2 regions of the Laedolimicola ammoniilytica genome follow, and region 1 is predicted to be linked to the other one. Evidence: riboswitches for the same ligand, from Rfam matches in the RefSeq annotation. Region 1 holds a riboswitch; the other holds the start of a gene.
The links. Region 1 has a riboswitch for tetrahydrofolate ahead of OCV63_RS03310 (folate family ECF transporter S component). Riboswitches for the same ligand answer to the same signal wherever they lie in the genome.

Region 1 (3,410 bases):
CTATGTCAATCAGGACGTCTACGGTGAATTTTCCCTGTCCGGCGCAATTTTTCTGGCCAGCGCAGACAGTCCTGATTTCTCCGACGGCTACAGCCTGCTCTATGGTCATCATATGGATAATGGGGCCATGTTCGGGGATGTGGCGAAATTTACAGAAAAAGAGTATTTCACGGAGCATCCGGACGGCGCACTGTATCTGCCGGAAAAAACATTGGCGATCCACATCTTCGCGTGCGTGGAGACGGACGCCTATGATGAACAAATTTATCACAGCGGAAAAGACGAGGATATTTCACAGCTTCTGTCCCATATCCGGGACAAAGCGGTGCAGTATCGGGAAGCGGAGCGCGGAGAAGCCCTGATAGGCCTTTCCACCTGCGCGGATGATGTGGGAACGAACGGTCGTGTAGTAATATTCGGCTGGCTGGAAGAGACGCCGGCCGGAAGGGAGGTGTAGACACCTATGAAAGCAAAAAAGAGGAAGGTCTGGCAATGGGCGACGCTTCTGCTCCTGCTTCTGGGGCTTTTGATGCCTGTGAGGGCAGAGGCTGCACAGAATAGCTGCACCGTGACGATTCCGGTGCAGATCGAAGTGAGCGGCGGGCATATTCCGGGTGGCAAGACGTATATGGCGACATTGAGCGCTGTGACAAAGGACGCGCCGCTTCCGGCGGAGACGATCCGGCAGCGGGAAGGAGTCGGTGAATTGAAATTCGGTCCCATTACCTACACCAGGACGGGAGAGTATCAGTACCGCATTTCCCAGAATACGGACAGCGCTGAGCGGTTTACCTATGACCGGGAGGCCTATCTGGTGACGGTGCAGGTGACTAGAACGGAAAATGGTACACTGGAAACGAATCTCTGGGCAAAGCGGGAAGGAAAGACGGAAAAGGCGGACGGCATCCGGTTTAAAAATCGGTATGACGCGCCGAAGAGCCAGAACTCCGGCAGTTCAGATTCCGGAAACCATCAGAGTTCCGTCAGACCGGTTCAGACCGGTGACGCGGCGAATATCGTCGTCTGGTTTCTGACTGCAGTTCTGGCAGCAGGCGTGATAGTTCTGATTGTCATCGGAAAAAAGAACAGAAACCGGGAGAAGAAAGAACGCATCTACAGACAGCGCATGTCGGTATACCGATAGGCAGAAGAATGTGCCATTGGTACATTCTCGCGCCGAGGCGTGGTTGCTTCAGCAAACCGGGAGAAGAAAGAACGCATCTACAGACAGCGCATGTCGGTATACCGATAGGCAGAAGAATGTGCCATTGGTACATTCTCGCGCCGAGGCGTGGTTGCTTCAGCAATTCCATGAAAAAAGAACCGCAGCCGGGATTCGATTTTCCGGATGCGGTCCTTTTTATAGATAGCAACACCCCATTTAAGATCTGGATGCGCTTGCGGGAGTCAGAACACTGGAAATAATCTTGCTGAAGGCCTTCATAAAGATGAAGAGCAGCACGGTATTGATACCCAGGGATACGATACACTTCACCAGACGGATGGTGAAAAGATACTTCCATTCCATACCGTACATGAAATGCAGCCACAGGGTATTCAGGGTGCAGGCTTCTACAAACTCAAAAAAGGTAGCTACAAAAATACGAACCGGGGTCACTTTGGAACGGTATAGGATCAGACCGAAGGCAAAGCCGAGAATCGCGTAGCTGAGTGTGAAGCCCGGAAAGAAGGGGCCTGTCTGGGGGGCAGCAAAGAAGCTGACCACATCGCCTGCGATACCGGCTGTCATACCCATCACGGGTCCGCCGTAGGCAGCGGCAGCAGCCAGCGCCAGGAACGCGAAGCGGAACTCCAAGTAGGGAGTAAGCTTTAAATTGAAAAAGGAAAGTGCCACGTAAGCGGCCACGAACAGACCGCAGAGGCAGATACTCTGAACCTTCCGGAGATTGTTAAACTGATCACGAAAGGCGAGGGCGTCTTTGGAAAAAAACTGCATAAAAAATACACCTCCATAATGATGTGTGAGAAACAGGTTACAAAATAAATAATATCGAGACTGCTTATGAAGCCCGATTCCTCCACACATGAGATGTACTCATCTGTAGCAACGGGTGCGGATAATATATCGTAAGACCGAGTCAGAAACTCTACTTTTCGTTTCGCGGCGACTCCCCAGCCTGCGAACACTTGACGCATAAAATCCTACTTCGCTATTATTTATTTCTGTCCGCGGATACTGGAATTGTATCGGAACAGGTACATTATATCATAGATTCCTAAAAAAGCAAGAAAGATTATCAAAAAATTAACAAAACTTTTGTAGCTGCTCCTTGCATATTTTTTCAGGACATGGTATCCTAGAAACCAAATGTTTGGTGATAGAAATGTGGTAGAAATGTGATAGAAAGAGGTGTAACCATGATTCTGGATGCTTTGCTGGACGCGCTCCTGGATACGGTGAAAACCGTGCCCTTCCTTTTGATTGCGTTCCTGATACTGGAGGCGCTGGAGCACTATTCCAATAATTATATGAACCGGGCCCTTGGAAAAATGGGAAAGGCGGGACCGCTGGCGGGAGCCATCTTCGGCTGCGTACCCCAGTGCGGTTTCTCGGTGACGGCGGCCAATCTCTATTCCGGCGGCGTCATTACCCTGGGAACCCTGATGGCCGTATTTCTCTCTACCTCCGATGAGGCGGTGCTGATTCTGTTTAGCCATCCGGGCAGCGGACGGGTCATCGCGCAGCTTCTCCTGGGTAAGATTGCGATCGGAATAGTGTTCGGCTATCTGTTGGATTTCCTGTTCCGGAATAAAAAGGAGCATAAGCATATCGGGGATATGTGCCGGGGCTGCGGCTGCAGCGACGACAGCGGTATCGTGAAGCCTGCGGTGCGTCATACGGTTCAGCTGACGCTCTATATCTTCCTGTTTACGGCGGTCCTGAATCTGGTGCTGGGTCTGGTGGGTATGGACGCCCTGACCACCTTTTTAGGCAAGGACACCTGGTTCCAGCCGTTTCTGACGGCGCTTCTGGGCCTGATTCCCAACTGCGCGTCCTCGATTCTGATAACCGAGCTGTATCTGGCCGGCGGTTTGAGCCTGGCCTCCGCCATGGGGGGACTGTGCGCCGGAGCAGGCATCGGTCTGGCTGTGCTGTTCCGGGAAAATCACCCCATGAAGGAGAATATAGGGATTGTAGCGCTTCTGTATCTGCTTTCCGCAGGTGCTGGTCTGTTGCTGGAGCTTGTCTTATAATAAGGAGGTACTTATGAAAAGGGTTGGGGGATACTTAAAGAGTATATTGCCGCTGGTGGTTATGTTGGGAATACAATTTGCGGCTTCTACGGTTCAGATGATAAGGTTCATGGTGCAATATGGCGTGGAAGAGGGAACACAGATATACATGAACGATACCATGACGATATTGCTGATCTCGGACGTACTGCTGC
Region 2 (3,410 bases), on a different contig from region 1:
TAATCATCGGCGCTGGTAAGGTGGGAAGCGCGATTTTGAATTCGGTTCTGCGGATGAATATCCTGGATGAGATCGTGGTGGTGAACCGCAACCAGAAAAAGGCCCTGGGCGAGGTGCTGGACGCCAGCCATACCACGGCGTTCGCTTACAGCGCCAACGCGAACATCCATGTGGGCGGCTACGAGGAGTGCGCGGACGCCCAGATCATCGTGGTGACTGCAGGCCCCAGCATCCAGCCGGGTAATTCCCGGGACCGCATGGTGCTTCTGGAGAAAAATGTCAACGTCATGAATGATATCATGGAGCAGATCACCCACTACACCCGGGAGGCTATCATCATTGTAGTATCCAATCCGCTGGACATCCTGACCTACATTGCCCAGAAGAAATTCGACTATCCGGCCAATAAGATCTTCGGTACAGGCACTTTGCTTGATACCGCCCGTTTCAATAAAATGCTGGGCGACCTCTGCGGCGTGGATGCCAAGAACGTGACCGGTTTCGTGCTGGGCGAGCACGGCTCCACCTCCTTTATCCCCTGGAATACTGTGAACATCGTGGGTGTGCCGTTTTCGGAATTTGAGAAACAGTTTGAATTAAAGGAAAAACTCGACAAAGAAAAGCTGCTCCATGATACGAAGGTCATCGGCCTGGATATCGTAGAGCTGAAGGGTTACACCAGCTCCGGCGTGGCCTTAAGCGCCTGCCGTCTGATCGGCAGCATTGTCCGCAACGAGAAATCTGTGGTGCCTGTCTCCACGGTGCTGTCAGGCCAGTACGGCCTCACCGGAGCAGCCATGAGCCTGCCCTGCGTCATTTCCAAGAACGGCATCGACCGGGTACTGGAGCTGCCCCTGGACGAGCAGGGAAAGAGCGACCTGCAGAAGTGCTATGAGCATCTGCGGACGGCCATCGAGAGCGTGTATACAGAAGCATGAGTCATTAGGTACCGCCAGTCATAAAGAGGACTGGCGGTAATTTTATGTAACAGTTTGATTGCTATAAATTTATGTACTACTAAGAATTTCTCAGGAGTTATGTAGTCATATTTTAAATAGGTAATCTGGGTAAAAATTTGGTAAATTCCTGTATACAATGTATAAATCTATATACAGACCTGATGGTATATGATATAATGCCCTTTGGTAACAATTTACAACAATAGAATAATATGCAAAATAGGTTTTCATGCGTCAAGTGTTCAGCGGATGGGGAGTTGCCGCCGAAACGAAAAGTTCATCTTACGGTATGGAGACCGCACCCGTTGCAGCAATATAAGATTAAATGAACAGTGTCTCATATTGTGAAGGGATATTTTCGTCATATGTTCTGTCACAGCCTGGAGGTGCTGTTTTTATGATGGATTATGAGAAAATCAAGGCCGGAGTCCAGCTTATGCTGGAGGGAATCGGCGAGGATGTAACAAGAGAAGGCTTATTGGAGACGCCGGATCGGATTGCGCGTATGTGCGCTGAGATCTACGGCGGCCTGTACGAGGATGCGTCGGTGCATCTGAAAAAACAATTCACAGTCGAGCGGAACGACATCGTAGTAGAGAAGGATATCACCTTCTATTCCGTGTGTGAACATCATTTACTCCCCTTTTACGGAAAAGCGCATATCGGGTATATACCGAACGGTAAGGTAGTAGGCTTAAGCAAGCTGGCCCGTACCGTAGATGTATTTGCCAGAAGACCCCAGATTCAGGAGAAGCTCACGTCCCAGATCGCGGATGCGCTGGAGGAAAGCCTGGCTCCCCAGGGTGTTATCGTTATGCTGGAGGCTGAGCACATGTGTATGACCATGCGCGGCATCAAAAAGCCCGGCAGCAAGACCGTCACCATGGTGACCACCGGCTGCTTTGAGAATAATTTTGAGCTGCAGAATCGTTTTCTGAGCATGGTGCGTCAGTAATGGGCGGCATGGAGCGCGTAAACCGGATCTGGAATCACCCGGCCTATCAGGAGGCCCTGGGAAAGCTGACGGCCTACGAGGCAGAGCGGGAATTCTGCCGCCATACGCCGGAGCATTTTCTTGCTGTGGCCCGCCTGACTTATCTGCTTGCCCTGGAACAGGGGGTAGAAGCTGATAAGGAAATCATCTATGCGGCCGGACTTCTGCACGATATGGGTAGATACCTTCAATATGAAAATGGGACGCCCCACGACGAAGCAGGTGTCATGCTGGCCGGGCCCATTTTGCAGGAATGCGGTTTTTCGGAAGGCGAGAGCGCCGAAGTGCTGAAGCTCATCGGAAGCCACCGTACCCAAAGCGACGCGAGGGATCTGCCGGGATTGTTTTACCGGGCGGATAAGCTGTCGCGGAGCTGCTTTCTGTGTCCGGCCCAGGAGGATTGCAACTGGCCGGAGGAAAAAAAGAACCTGGAGATTCGATTATAACCCGGAAAGGAGAGTGGCTGTTCCTGATAACTGGAAGCGCTGAGCGCCGAGGGCACAGAACAGCTACAGTGAAAATGTATGAAAATCGGAACCAAAGAATTCGACGTAAAGAATAAAACCTATATCATGGGAATCCTGAATGTGACCCCGGATTCCTTTTCCGACGGCGGAAAATGGAACCACATGGACGCAGCTCTGGCCCATGCGGAGGAGATGATCCGCGAGGGCACCGCCATTCTGGATATCGGCGGCGAGTCTACCCGTCCCGGTCACCAGCAGATTACCGAGGAAGAGGAAATCGAGAGGGTAGCCCCGGTCATCGAGGCAGTGAAAGCCCGTTTTGACATACCCGTATCCATCGATTCCTACAAGGCGAAGGTGGCGGCAGCAGCCATCGAAGCGGGAGCCGATCTGGTCAATGATATCTGGGGTCTCAAATACGACCCGGAGATGGCCGGACTCATTGCCCGCACCGGAGTGGCCTGCTGTCTGATGCACAATAAGAACAATACAGAGTATCAGGATTTCTACCCGGATATGCTGCAGGAAACCGCGGAGTGCGTAAAGCTTGCGAAGGAAGCGGGTATCGCCGACGATAAGATTATCCTTGACCCGGGCGTAGGCTTTGGAAAAAATTACGAGCAGAATCTGGAGACCATTTTACATATGGAGCGGTTCCATGAGCTGGGATATCCCATGCTGCTTGGTACATCGCGTAAATCCGTTATCGGTCTGACCCTGGATCTGCCGGCGGATCAGAGAGTAGAGGGAACCCTGGTGACGACCGTGATGGCTGTGATGAAAAAGTATGCTTTTGTCCGGGTTCACGACATCAAAGAAAATCAGCGCACGATCCGGATGACCGAGGCGATTCTGAAAGCAGGAGAGAACTAAATGGATAAAATACAGATTAAAAACTTGGAAATATTTGCCAATCACGGCGTATTCCCGGAGGAAAATAAGCTGGGACAGAAATTTGTCATTTCCGCAACCCTTTACACCTCCACCCGG

Region 2: linked by a shared signal. The riboswitch ahead of folE (GTP cyclohydrolase I FolE) and the one ahead of OCV63_RS03310 (folate family ECF transporter S component) in region 1 are both predicted to bind tetrahydrofolate.

The regions. Positions count from the first base shown of each region.
Region 1 is NZ_JAOQKC010000003.1:159,956-163,365, forward strand. It holds gene srtB (class B sortase) at 1-457, shown strand, start outside; gene OCV63_RS03305 (Spy0128 family protein) at 464-1,144, shown strand; gene OCV63_RS03310 (folate family ECF transporter S component) at 1,382-1,957, opposite strand; THF riboswitch at 2,065-2,173, opposite strand; gene OCV63_RS03315 (putative manganese transporter) at 2,359-3,216, shown strand; gene OCV63_RS03320 (CPBP family intramembrane glutamic endopeptidase) at 3,230-3,410, shown strand, end outside.
Region 2 is NZ_JAOQKC010000014.1:77,303-80,712, forward strand. It holds gene OCV63_RS11335 (L-lactate dehydrogenase) at 1-938, shown strand, start outside; THF riboswitch at 1,173-1,269, shown strand; gene folE (GTP cyclohydrolase I FolE) at 1,357-1,914, shown strand; gene OCV63_RS11345 (HD domain-containing protein) at 1,923-2,399, shown strand; gene folP (dihydropteroate synthase) at 2,478-3,293, shown strand; gene folK (2-amino-4-hydroxy-6-hydroxymethyldihydropteridine diphosphokinase) at 3,294-3,410, shown strand, end outside.